Regions from separate parts of the Microbulbifer sp. 2205BS26-8 genome, predicted to be linked through region 1. Evidence: predicted binding sites of a transcription regulator. Region 1 holds the regulator's gene; each other region holds the start of a gene.
The links. Region 1 encodes LexA, which represses DNA repair genes until DNA is damaged. Its sites were predicted from a motif close to ACTGTNTNTANANACAGT; they were not measured.
Positions count from the first base shown of each region.

Region 1 (4,219 bases):
ACCTGTAGCATGGCAGCGGCAGCAGGCACCAGTCGTTCCAGGGTCTCTGGCAAACTGCTCTGCGCACCAAAATCCTCTCTCAGGATAGCCTCTATGGCATCGAAACTCGACAGCGTAAAGATGGTTGCACCCAGCATGAAGTACAGGCGCCAGTAGAAGGTGACAGGGTCTATCCCGGGGAGGGCCTCTGCCAGCAGACCGGCAAAACGGCGGTAGCTATCGCCATACCGGGACACGATAAAACGGCGCAAATGCCCCTGGAACTGCGTATAGGCCAACCCTAAAAGGCGCATGAAACGCTGGGGATCGCGACCATGTTCGCCGAGGCTGCCGAGCCCCACCCGGTAGAGACTCCCCAGCAGGTCTTCCACACGCAGGTGTCGACCAGATGCAGCACACCCGTCCAGTTCTGACTCCAGCGCGCAGGTGAACGGGGTTAAAAAACGTTCAAACACCGCCTGAATCAATGCCTTCTTTGAACCAAAATGATAATTGACGGCGGCCAGGTTGACCCCGGCCGTGCTGGTGATTGTCCTTAAGGATGTCTCGGTAAAGCCGCGCTCCGAAAACAGGATCTCTGCGGCGTCCAGTATGCGGATAACGGTGTCCGTATGGCTCATAAGCAGTCAACCAGGATTTAAAACAGGTGTTTGATTCTGGCCAGACTAGCACACTCCACCGCCGGTCTGTCGACACCCTATTCTACTCCCATATCCCGATCAATCATTGAGGCTGTGATCAGGAGGGGGTAGCGGTTGGGAGCACGTTGTCGATAAAGACCGCTCCTTTGGAAGAAGTATGGTTTGCTCAGTTATCGCTAACCCGGTCGTGGCATACATTGCCGGGTCATTGCAATACAAGCGGCGCAGCCAGCAGCTCCGGGCCGGCGCGAGTCACAAAAGCAGCCAGTTCAATTGCGCTGTTTTTTAAATGCGACGCTTTGTTTGCCGGTTAAAATACGAGATGGAGGCAGGCGCGACACACGGGAAAAATTCTGCTTACTCCTGGGGCCGCATAAATTGCAGTATCAGGTCTGCCGCCTCCTCTACCGTTTCCACGATGTGGAATAAATCCAGATCGCCTGCATCAATGCAATCTCGCTCCAAGACCGTATCCACCAGCCAGTTGTAGAGACCACGCCAGTAGTTTCTATCCACTAATACAATGGGAAACCGTCGCACTTTTTGTGTCTGAACCAAAGTTAATGCCTCAAACAATTCATCCAAAGTACCGTAGCCCCCCGGCAGACCCACAAAGCCCACAGCGTGTTTGACAAACATAAATTTACGCACAAAGAAATAACGGAAATTTAAACTGATATCCTGATACGGGTTGGCTGTCTGCTCAAAAGGAAGCTCAATGTTCAACCCAATTGAAGTGCCCGGCAGGGCAAAAGCTCCGCGATTACACGCCTCCATCAAACCCGGTCCCCCACCGGTGATTACCGAAATACCCTCTGCGGCCAATAACTCACCGAGCTTCACACCTTGCCGGTACTCGGGACTACTCTCGGTAAAGCGCGCGCCCCCAAAAACCGTAACCGCGCCACTAAGTGCGATCAGACGTTCAATGCCATCTACCAACTCCGACTGTATGCGCAGCACCCGCCATGCCTCAGCCATTTTTGCATCCAGCATCGTTCCCTCTCTGTCAGGCCTTTCAACAAGCGTGTTTCATTCCCAGTTTTCATAACCAATGTAGCAGCATATACAGCGGGGGTGCATTGGGATTGCATATACATCAATTCTGTATATAATCCCAGCAACTGTATAAAAATACAGAATATTAGGTAATCCCATGACCAATCTCACTGCCCGACAAACCCAAGTACTAGAGCTGATCAAAACCTATTTGGAAGAAACAGGTTATCCGCCAACCCGGGCGGAAATTGCCCAGGAGCTGGGCTTCCGGTCACCCAATGCCGCAGAAGAGCACCTGAAGGCCCTGGCGCGCAAAGGAGCCATTGAGATGGTCGCCGGCGCTTCCCGCGGCATTCGGATTCCCGACCACCAATCCGGCCTTCCCATCATTGGTCGCGTTGCCGCAGGTCACCCCGTTCTCGCGGCAGAACACATCGAGGACTATTGCGACCTTCCTGCCAACTTCTTTCGCCCGCCGGCAGACTACCTGCTCCGGGTACACGGGATGAGTATGCGCGATGCGGGCATACTCGACGGGGATCTGCTCGCGGTACAGAAAACCGAGCAGGTCAGGAATGGGCAGATTGTTGTGGCACGTATTGACGAGGAGGTCACCGTGAAACGTTTCCGCCGCAAAGGCAACCAGGCGGCGGTGCAGTTACTGCCTGAAAATGATGATTTCGACATCATTCAGGTGGATATGCGGGACAACCACTTTGTGATTGAAGGGCTGGCGGTGGGCGTCATTCGCCAAACCCCTTGATTTGATCACGCCTTAATACGAAAAACAGCGGCCGTTGGCCGCTGTTGAAACCTCTCCGGGATAACCCCTCGATCAATGGATCGTATGGTTAGCCAGCAGTGATTCCTCGTCTTCCTCAAAGTAACCCGGCTCCAGCTCATCCAGATTGTGTACAGCCTCAATGCCCGCTTCCAGCATAGCCCGGGCAATAGCCACCTTGTGTTTTCTCATAAACTGGAGACTCTCGGCTGAGAAATGAATACTCACCAGAGGGTCCTCCTTGTGGCCGCTGCGACGCAAAGCCACATCGCCATTGGCCAGTTCGATAATCTCATAAGTTTCGGAGGACATTTGCTTTTCCTTCACCACAAATCAATTTGCGCCCAGTGTAACACAGGCTATTTATAAGTTTCAGTGGGCGCAGGCAAGCGAAGCAAATGGTACACAGGTACACTTAACACTCCTCCAAACTGGCACGCTGCCTGCGCACCAATTCTCTCAGAGCACCATGCCACTTCAGCAGAATTTCAGCAGAAAGCGCACCGGATGTGGGGGCGGCCATACTGCGCAGTGGGATCAGGTTTGCCTCTTTCCGCGCGGATTCCATTGTGGGTGTGGGAGCAAGCTGCTGCAGCTTTCTCCAGCCTTGAAGCAGCTTGCTTAACCAGCTATCTGGATCAGCATAGAGCAAGGATAATTCCCTGGCCTCACTACTGACCACTCCCCGGCTCTTGAGACTATCCAGGATTACTTGCAATGACTCGGGCTCGAAACCCAATTGCAATTCATTTGCCAGCTCAGCGAGGTAAGCCTTGTAGGCTTTCCACAACTGAAACAGGGCTGCCTCTTGCAGGGCCCTGTTTTGCAAGGCAGATTCACCAGACAACTGTAACAACAGCTGGCATTTGCGCAGCGCAGAGACAACCAGACCCGTATAGAGATTCGTCATTGACTGCCTTGAGCGGCTTTCTTGCGCGGGGGTTTACGTTTGGCAGCGGTGCTTTTATCACCGGGCTCGACCTGCCAAGTGCCCTCGCGATAGAAAGCACGCCATCCTGTCGCTTTGCCCCCCTCCTCAGACTGCACATATTGCTGCTGCATCTTGCGACTGAAACGCACCACCGTGTCCCGCCCCTCGTTGTCTTTGAGCGGGGCAGAGAAAAGGAAGCTGTACTTGGGGTCGATTTCGCTCTGGTGAGGCAGCAACTCTTTGACCAGGGGGGCGCGTGTTTCGCGTTTTTTAGGGAACTGACTGGCGGCCAGGAAAAGCCCGGTGGCACCGTCGCGCAGAATATAGTGGTCATCCACTTTCAAGCACGCCAGCTCCGGCATGGGCACCGGGTCCATTTTCGGCGGCGCCGGCTGGCCATTTTTCAATAACTTACGGGTGTTTTTACAAGCTTCATTGGTACAGCCAAAGTACTTACCAAAACGACCAGACTTCAGTTGCATGTCACTGCCGCACTTGTCACACTCGATCACCGGGCCATCGTACCCTTTGATCTTAAAGGTGCCCTGCTCAATTGCATAACCGCTGCAATCTGGATTGTTGCCACAGATGTGGAGCTTGCGGTGCTCATCCAGCAGGTAGCTGTCCATGGCCGTGCCACATTTGGCGCAACGGCGCTTCTCGCGCAAAAGGCGGGATTCCGCTTCCTCATCTGTGTCCGCATCCACCGCCTCATCGCCAGATACCAGGTTCATGGTATTGACGCAGCGCTCCTTGGGGGGCAGAGCATAACCGGAACAGCCCAGGAATACCCCGGTGGAACCCGTGCGAATTTGCATATGGCGTCCGCACCTGCTACAGGTAATATCCGTGTCAGTCGGGGTATTG
Region 1 is NZ_JAVAMR010000005.1:36,079-40,297, reverse strand. Features, by position in the region: gene Q5Y71_RS02810 (TetR/AcrR family transcriptional regulator) at 1-620, opposite strand, end outside; gene Q5Y71_RS02805 (TIGR00730 family Rossman fold protein) at 999-1,637, opposite strand; gene lexA (transcriptional repressor LexA) at 1,798-2,403, shown strand; gene Q5Y71_RS02795 (hypothetical protein) at 2,476-2,733, opposite strand; gene Q5Y71_RS02790 (DUF6586 family protein) at 2,837-3,331, opposite strand; gene topA (type I DNA topoisomerase) at 3,328-4,219, opposite strand, start outside.

Region 2 (4,219 bases), on a different contig from region 1:
CTACTCAATGAAGATTTGGTTAAATCTTGCAGCACAACTGTTGCAGCAAACCGAAGGACATTGACCGGGGGAAAAGGATCGCGCTGGTTATATATCGGGCAACAGGAAAACTGTGTGGTTATTGATCACCCAGCACCCAATGAATCACCTCTGCCGGAAAACCGCGATAGGCCAGATAACGCTGGCGCCGTGCATACTCCTTCGCCCGCTGGTCCGGCGGCATCGCACCGATGTGGACGGAATATTTTCGCTGCAGCTGTTCCTGTGCGAACGCAAACCAGTCCACCTCGGCCTGCGCCAGGGCACCGGACGCCAGATCCCCCGCAATGCCACGCTGTTGCAGTTCCCGGCTAATGCGCAGGGGCCCCTGGCCGCGCTGGACCCACGACCGGACAAAGACCTGAGCGAAACGCCGGTCCGACTGGTAATTGTGCCTTTGCAGGTATTCGAACAGTGCATCGAAATCGGCATCGGGAAATCGACCCGTCAGCTTCCGCCGCAATTCCAGGCGGGAATACTCGCGGCGGGCCAATAGGGCAAGCGCCGCATCGAGCAATGCTTGCGGAAAATTGGCGGAAACCCCCTGTTTGGAATACGGCATTTACTCCTGCGGAAGTTCCGCAGTCTCTTCAGCGCCGGCTGGGATCAGATCGCCCAGCAGTTGTGCGCGCAACTGCTCTTCGATCTCACGGCGGATGTCCGGATTCTCGCGCAGGAATCGGGAGGCATTGGCCTTGCCCTGGCCAATTTTGTCGCCCTTATAGCTGTACCAGGCACCTGCCTTGTCCACCAGGCCCAGCTTAACGCCGTAATCGACTATCTCGCCAATCAGGTTAATGCCTTCGCCGTACAGAATCTGAAACTCGGTCTGCTTGAACGGCGGCGCCACCTTGTTCTTCACCACCTTCACACGGGTTTCGTTACCCACCACTTCATCGCCGTCTTTTACAGAGCCGATGCGGCGGATATCCAGCCGCACAGAGGAGTAGAACTTGAGCGCGTTGCCCCCGGTGGTGGTTTCCGGGGAACCGAACATCACGCCGATCTTCATGCGGATCTGGTTAATAAAAACACACAGGGTGTTGGTGTTCTTGATATTGGCGGTGAGCTTGCGCAGGGCCTGGGACATCAGGCGGGCCTGCAGGCCAACGTGTGCATCCCCCATTTCGCCTTCGATCTCGGCGCGTGGCGTCAGGGCCGCCACAGAGTCCACCACCAATACATCCACAGCACCGGAGCGCACGAGCATATCCGCCACTTCCAGAGCCTGTTCACCGGTATCCGGCTGGGACACAATCAACTCATCGACATTGACGCCGAGTTTCTCAGCATAGATGGGATCAAGGGCGTGTTCCGCATCCACAAACGCACAGGTGCCCCCACCGCGCTGGGCTTCGGCAATCACCTGCAGCGTCAGGGTGGTTTTACCGGAGGACTCCGGGCCATAGATTTCCACAATACGACCGCGCGGCAGGCCGCCAATGCCCAGGGCTACGTCCAGGCCGAGGGAGCCGGTGGAGATCGCCGGAATGCGCTCCCGCTCCTTGTCCCCCATGCGCATCACTGTGCCCTTGCCAAACTGGCGTTCGATCTGCGACAGCGCCGCCCTCAAAGCCTTGTCTTTGTTGGAATCCATGATCATTCCCGTATTTCGAACCGTGTTGATTGGTGGCAAGCTTAACGAAGGATTACTGTATAGGCAACCAGTCTTTGCCCAATGACCTGGTCCAGCGATTATTCTGTGGAGGGGGTTTTTCAAGGGCGCAGACACCTACAGCCGGCTATTCGGATTGGCTTTAGAGACATCCTGGGTACAGGTGCTCATCCAGTACGGACAGCATACCCCTGATCGCCTCTACCACTGTCTGCGCCTGTACGGCAGAGCGATCTCCCCGGAAGTGGAAACAGCTGGCATCGATCTGAACCGGCTCCTGTCCCTCTGCGTGGGCCCAGGCAATCCAAACCGTGCCCACGGGTTTCTCTTCGGTGCCACCATCGGGGCCGGCGATACCACTGACCGCAACAGCCAGATTGGCATCCATCATCGCCAGCACTCCACAGGCCATCTGCCGAGCCACCGGCTCACTGACAGCGCCAAATAACTTCAGATCCCTGGCATCCACGCCCAGTACACTGTGCTTGATACGATTAGCGTAACTGACAATCGCTCCGTCGAACCAGTTGGAGGCTCCCGCCACCGATGTGATTGCCGCAGCAACCGCCCCCCCCGTGCAGGATTCCGCCGTAGTTACCCGCCAGCGGCGTTTTTCCAACGCCACACCCAGCTGTCGAGCCAGCCGGGTGATATCCCCATGATCCACCATCTTGTTCTTACCATTTAAACCGGCGGGCCGAAGAATAACCGCCCGGGATACTTCCCCCGTACAGATACCATAGCGACAACCCGACTTATTGTATATTCAATACCCACTGACCACGACAGCCGCCAGGCACTGTCCAAATGCCCTTTCGGAAAACAAAAATGCCCACCTCAGAATAGGCAGACAGAAATCCGGTCATACCCAGAAAGACTATAGGCAGGCTACCGGGGCAGACATGTGCACGGTTACTTGCGTGGTATTTTTAGAGACAGGGGCAGGAATACGCTCCTCTTCACCAGGGTAGTTGGCTGCCATCCCAAAACAGCAATTGTCCGCTATCCGCGGGGCCAAGTTGTTCCAGCACATCCACCATGCGCCGCGCACTCAATGCTGCGCTATAGAGCTTGCCGGGGGCAAGATTAGTCTGAAAAGGTTTGGAGAGCGGTGTATCGGTTGTGCCCGGGTGAATCGCCACCACACAGCTGTTTTCCAACCGGCGCCCCCACTCAATAGACAGATTCCTGATCAGCATATTCAATCCTGCCTTACTGATGCGGTAGCTATACCAACCACCCAAACGGTTGTCGCCGATACTGCCCACCCTGGCAGACAGGGAGGCCCACAACAGTGGCTGCCTGCGCTGGAGTTGCCGGTTCAGGGCCTGGGCCAGGTGCAGATGGGTAAGCAGATTGATGCGTATGGACTGCATCAGCCAGTTATCGTCGCACTGGTCGAGGGATTTTTCCGGCCCGTGGGTTTTGTCGTGCAGCAGCCCGCAGCAGTTGATCACCCAGTTGGGGGGGGTGGAACATTCACATAAAAAATGTTCAATGCTAGCGATGGCATCGGCCTGATCGAGAGAAGCAGACAGGTGATGGCGTTTGCCGGTGTGGCCGGGCACCCGCTCTCCTTTGTCGCGGCTCACTGTCAGCAGGGTAATACCGGCAGAGCGCCGGGCCAGTTCGGCACCGATGGCCTTTGCAATACCGCCGCCGGCACCCGCCAACAACACGGTTCTGGGTTGCTCAAACATACCGGCCTCCCTGCCGGATTTAATCCTGTGCTTACCTGCCCGCCTTGCCGGCAGTGGATTTTTTGTCTTTCGCATCCTCACCAGCCGATACTGCCCTGACCACCCGCAGCATGGGTTCGTCGGAGCGGAAAATCAGGCCGTGGATCTCCGTGGTGTTCTGCCCCTGTAACAACTGCTGCAGGAACTGCACTATCTGCGCGGAGATCTCCTGGCCCGGCACCAGCACGGGAATGCCCGGCGGATAGGGCACAATCTCATCGGCACTGGTGCGGCCAATCAGGTTTTGTGTGACCTCTGTGCCATTGTCCATCAGCGGCAATTCCTCGGTCTCGGCGAAATAGGCATCCGCCGGCAGGCAGGTGAAGCGGGTAAACTCCGGCAGGCGCCGCGGTGTGCCTACATGGATACGCCGCCGGTGGGTGTTTCCAGCCAACTGCTTGAAGGCGTGTATCAGGCGCAGCAGCTTGCTCTCAGTGCTGCCCAGGGTGACCAGCACCGTGATGGTATTGTAGGTGGTCTTCTCCACCTGGATGCCGTACTGGTCAAACAGTTTGATCTGCATTTCATTGCCGGAATAGCCACTGCGGGAAATATCGATGGTCACCTTGGTAGGGTCCAGGCGGATATTGTCACCGGCCAGGGGCTCGGCGATCAGGTCGTCGAGGGTCAGGGCGCGAAATACTCCGGTTTCGTTGACCGCGCGGCGCAGGGTCTCCACCATTTGCAGGCACTGCCTGAGGCGGCCGTACCCCTCCATCGCCATCTGTTTGCGCGCCACATCAAGGCTGGCGATCATGGCGTACTGCGGGCTGGTGGAGGCGTGCATATTCAGGTTTTCGCGGAAGCGAAACTCGTCGAAATCCGG
Region 2 is NZ_JAVAMR010000027.1:26,984-31,202, forward strand. Features, by position in the region: gene Q5Y71_RS10570 (regulatory protein RecX) at 119-601, opposite strand; gene recA (recombinase RecA) at 602-1,636, opposite strand; gene Q5Y71_RS10580 (CinA family protein) at 1,797-2,324, opposite strand; gene Q5Y71_RS10585 (SDR family NAD(P)-dependent oxidoreductase) at 2,614-3,354, opposite strand; gene Q5Y71_RS10590 (aminotransferase class I/II-fold pyridoxal phosphate-dependent enzyme) at 3,386-4,219, opposite strand, start outside.
Region 2: recA (recombinase RecA) is a predicted target of LexA. The motif match lies at 1,691-1,708, and genes of this name have one in related genera.

Region 3 (4,219 bases), on a different contig from region 1:
GAGTGGCTCAACTTCCTGAGTGCAGAAGTGCATGAACTGTTTAAGCCCCTGTTCTGGAACGGTCCCGAGGAAGAACAGCAACGTGCCCGTGAAAATCTGATCCGGCGTTTTGACTATATCGAGAAGCACCTGGATAAAGGCTATCTGATGGGAGGGGAGTTCACCGTGCCGGATGCCTATCTGTATGTCCTGTCCACCTGGTTGGAGTCTTTGCAATTTGATATGTCGCGCTGGCCGCGATTGCAATCATTCAAAAAGCGCATGGCGGAGCGGCCAGAGGTGCAACGGGCCCTTGAGGAGGAAAACGGCAAAAGTGCCTGACTGGCCACCTCAGCGCAGGGTGAGGCGATGGATCGGTTCAATGGGTTGGCGCGCTTTGGCGACAACAACAGCACTCAACAGTGCCACCAGTGCCGAGGCAAACATCGACGCGGCGATGGGGGTCAGTGTGCCGGTGTGCAGACTGCTCACCAGCCCGCCCAGCACACCACCGGTAATAAAGATCGCAGCGCCGTAGAGGGCATTGGCGCTGCCGCTTACCTTGGGAAAAAATTCCAGGTAACAGGCGGCGGCGTTTGGTGCGATGATGCCGATACAGCTGATAACCAGTACCAAAGGCACCATCCATAGGAGCAATTCCCGGATACCGGTCAGGGTGCACAGCAGCAGCAGGCCGCAGCCGAGAAGCTGAAGTGTAATACCCGCCAGAAAAATTGAGCGCGGCTGAAACAGGTTGAGCAGGCGGATGTTCACCTGCACCATCACAATCAACCCGAGGATACAGGCGCCGAAAAACAGCGGAAACTGGTTGGCGCCAATATTGAAATACTCCATAAAAACGAAAGGCGCCGTGGTGATGTAAATAAACATCGAGCCACTGACACAGGCCTGGGCGGCGAGAAACCCGAGGGCGCGGCGGTTGCGCAGTACCACAGCGTAACTGGCTATCAGGGAGCCCAGCGGCATCCGCTGGCGCCGGGCCCGGGTGAAGCGCGGCACGGTTTCCGGCAGCAGCCGGTGGACCAGCAGCAGCATGGCCATGGCGTACAGCAGCAGAAAAACAAAAATACTCTGCCAGCCGCCCACTTCCAGCAAAAGCGAGCCGATCAATGGCGCAATCAGGGGCGCCGTCAGCATCATGGTGCTGATGATTGAGATAATCTTGGCGGCCTCGCGGCCGCTGTGTAGATCGCGCACGATGGCGGCACAGATCACTGTGGCAAAACCACCGCCAATAGCCTGTAGAAAGCGCAGGCTAATCAGTTGGCCCACATGGTCCGCGAACAGCACCAGCAGCGATGTGACGATATAGATGATGAGGCCAATGGTACCCACCAGTCGCCGCCCCCAGCGGTCCGACAGTGGGCCGCCACACAGTTGCCCCAGGGCAAAGCCGAGCAAAAAACTGGAAACCGAGTACTGGACCTGCGCCACATCGGACTCCAGCGCCGCGGCCATGGCGGGAATTGCCGGCAGGTAGCTGTCGATGGAGAAGGGGGTCAGTGAAACGAGGGCTGCCAGCCACACCACCAGCCAGCGTGGGGCTTTTTGTTCAGCGGTTGATGCAGTGGTCATTGATTGTGCTCTGGTAAGGCTTGGTGCGGGCAATCCCGGGGGCAAGTTGCCCTGAACATGGCCTCCGGGCGCAAGCTATGTCAGGTGGTGTGTCTATTATCCCCGTGAAGGCGCAGCAATACACCCGGATTCAGTGTTTGTCTTCCCGCAGGGTGTAAAGGCCCTGCTTCAGTTTCAAAAGATGTTTTTGCAGCTGCGGTCCCTTGCGCTGTGCCACACCGATGGCGAGTACATCAATCACCACCAGATGGGCAATACGCGAGGACAGCGGCGTGTAGATCTCGATGTCCTCTTCCACATCCACTTCCAGCGGGATACTGGCCTCTTGTGCTACCGGTGAGCCGCTGGGAGCCAGGCCCACAACCAGGGCCCCCTGTTTCTTCGCCATATTCATTGAGCGCAACAGCGCCTTGGTGCGCCCGCTCTGGGAGATCGCCACCACCACGTCGCCGGGCTCCATGGACATGGCCGACATATTCTGGATATGGTGATCGGAGTGTGCAGCGGTGGCCAGTTGCAGGCGAAAGAATTTGTGCTGGGCATCGGCAGCGACGGCGCCGGAGGCCCCAAAGCCAAAAAATTCGACCCGCCGGGTAGCGGCCATGGCAGTTACCGCAGCTTCCAGAGCGCGGTTGTCTATTCTGTCCCGGACCATGAGCAGGGTATCCACGGTGGAGTCAAACACCTTGCGCTTGTATTCGGCAATGGTGTCCGTCTCGGTCACCGCAATCTGACCAAAGCTGGGACTGGAGGCCAGTTGCTGGGCCAGGTTCAGCTTGAACTCCTGAAAACCCGAGCAGCCCACCGCGCGGCAGAAGCGCACCACGGTGGGTTCACTGACCTGGGCCTCTGTGGCCAGGTCGACGATACGCATATGGATAATTTCGCCGGGATTGGCGAGAATATACTCCGCTACCTTGCGCTCGGATTTGCGCATGGAGGAGAGCTGTTCGCTGATTCTTTGCGTGACTTCCGCCGGTTTCACAGGACTTCCTTCGCAATGTCAGATGGCGCAGTGTAGCCCCTGCGCGCATCGCTGGCGAGCGGCTTTGTGTGGTTAATTTTGGCTAAATCCTGTGTATATACACAGGTCTTGCACACAAGCTCTGGTACAATGCTCGCCTATGGACGTATCTCAGATTCTAGACCCCCTCAACGACGCACAGCGCGAGGCGGTATCCGCGGCACCCGGCAATCAATTGGTGCTGGCCGGGGCCGGTTCGGGCAAAACCCGCGTATTGGTTCACCGCATCGCCTGGCTGATGCGGGTGGAGGGGGCCTCGCCCTACGCCATTATGGCGGTGACCTTCACCAATAAAGCGGCGCTGGAGATGCGTGCCCGTATCGAAGCACTGCTGGGGGTGAATACCTTCGGCATGTGGGTGGGCACTTTCCACGGCCTCGCCCACCGCCTCCTCAAGGCCCACTGGCAGGAGGCCAAACTGCCGCAAAACTTCCAGATACTCGATGCCGACGACCAGCTGCGCCTGCTCAAGCGGGTGCAGGCGGATCTGGGTCTGGACGAGAAAAAATGGCCGGTGCGCGAAACCCAGTGGTGGATCGGTGCGCAAAAGGACGAGGGGTTGCGCCCTCAGTATATCGATGCCGGTGCCGACCCCTGGCTGCAGACCATGGTGCGCATTTACGCTGCCTACAAGGTGGCCTGCCAGCGTGGTGGGTTGGTGGATTTCGGCGAATTGTTGCTGCGCGCCCACGAATTGTGGCTGAACAATGACAATATCCTCGCCCACTATCGCCAGCGCTTCCCCTTTATCCTGGTGGACGAGTTTCAGGATACCAACGCGATTCAATATGCCTGGCTGCGCCTGCTGGCCGGTGAAGAGAGCTATATCACTGCGGTTGGCGACGACGACCAGTCTATCTACGGTTGGCGCGGCGCCAGGATCGAGAATATCCAGCACTTTTCCACAGACCTGCGCGGTGTGCAGACAGTGCGCCTGGAACAGAATTACCGCTCCACCGCCCGTATCCTCGACGCCGCCAACGCAGTGATCGCCCACAACCGCGGTCGCCTTGGCAAGGCGCTGTGGACCAATGGCGAAGAGGGGGAACCCATCTCCGTCTACGCCGCCTACAACGAACAGGATGAGGCGCGTTTTATTGTCGATCGTATAAAAGACTGGGTGCGCGACGGCAACCGGCGGGACAGTATCGCCGTGTTGTATCGCTCCAACGCCCAGTCGCGAGTACTGGAAGAGGGGCTCCTGCGCGAGCAGGTCCCCTATCGCATTTACGGTGGCCAGCGCTTCTACGAACGCCTGGAAATCAAGAATGCGCTGTCCTACCTGCGCCTGATCGCCAACCGCAACGACGACACCGCCTTCGAGCGGGTGGTGAACACGCCCGCACGCGGAATAGGCGCGCGCACCGTGGAGATGGTGCGCACCTTCGCCCGCGAGCAGGGCTGCTCCCTGTGGCAGGCGGCCAAGATGATGTTGCAGCAGCGGGTGCTCGCCGCCCGTGCTGGCAATGCCCTGCAGGGATTTCAGGATTTAATTAACCGGCTGGCCGCCAATGCCGAAGACAAAAAGCTGGATGCAATTGCCGGAGATGTGATTGAAACCAGCGGCCTGCTGGAATTCCACGGCAAAGAAAAAGGCGAGAAAGGCCAGACCCGGGTGGA
Region 3 is NZ_JAVAMR010000016.1:10,766-14,984, reverse strand. Features, by position in the region: gene gstA (glutathione transferase GstA) at 1-321, shown strand, start outside; gene Q5Y71_RS07645 (multidrug effflux MFS transporter) at 331-1,575, opposite strand; gene hexR (transcriptional regulator HexR) at 1,706-2,560, opposite strand; gene uvrD (DNA helicase II) at 2,700-4,219, shown strand, end outside.
Region 3: uvrD (DNA helicase II) is a predicted target of LexA. The motif match lies at 2,649-2,666, and genes of this name have one in related genera.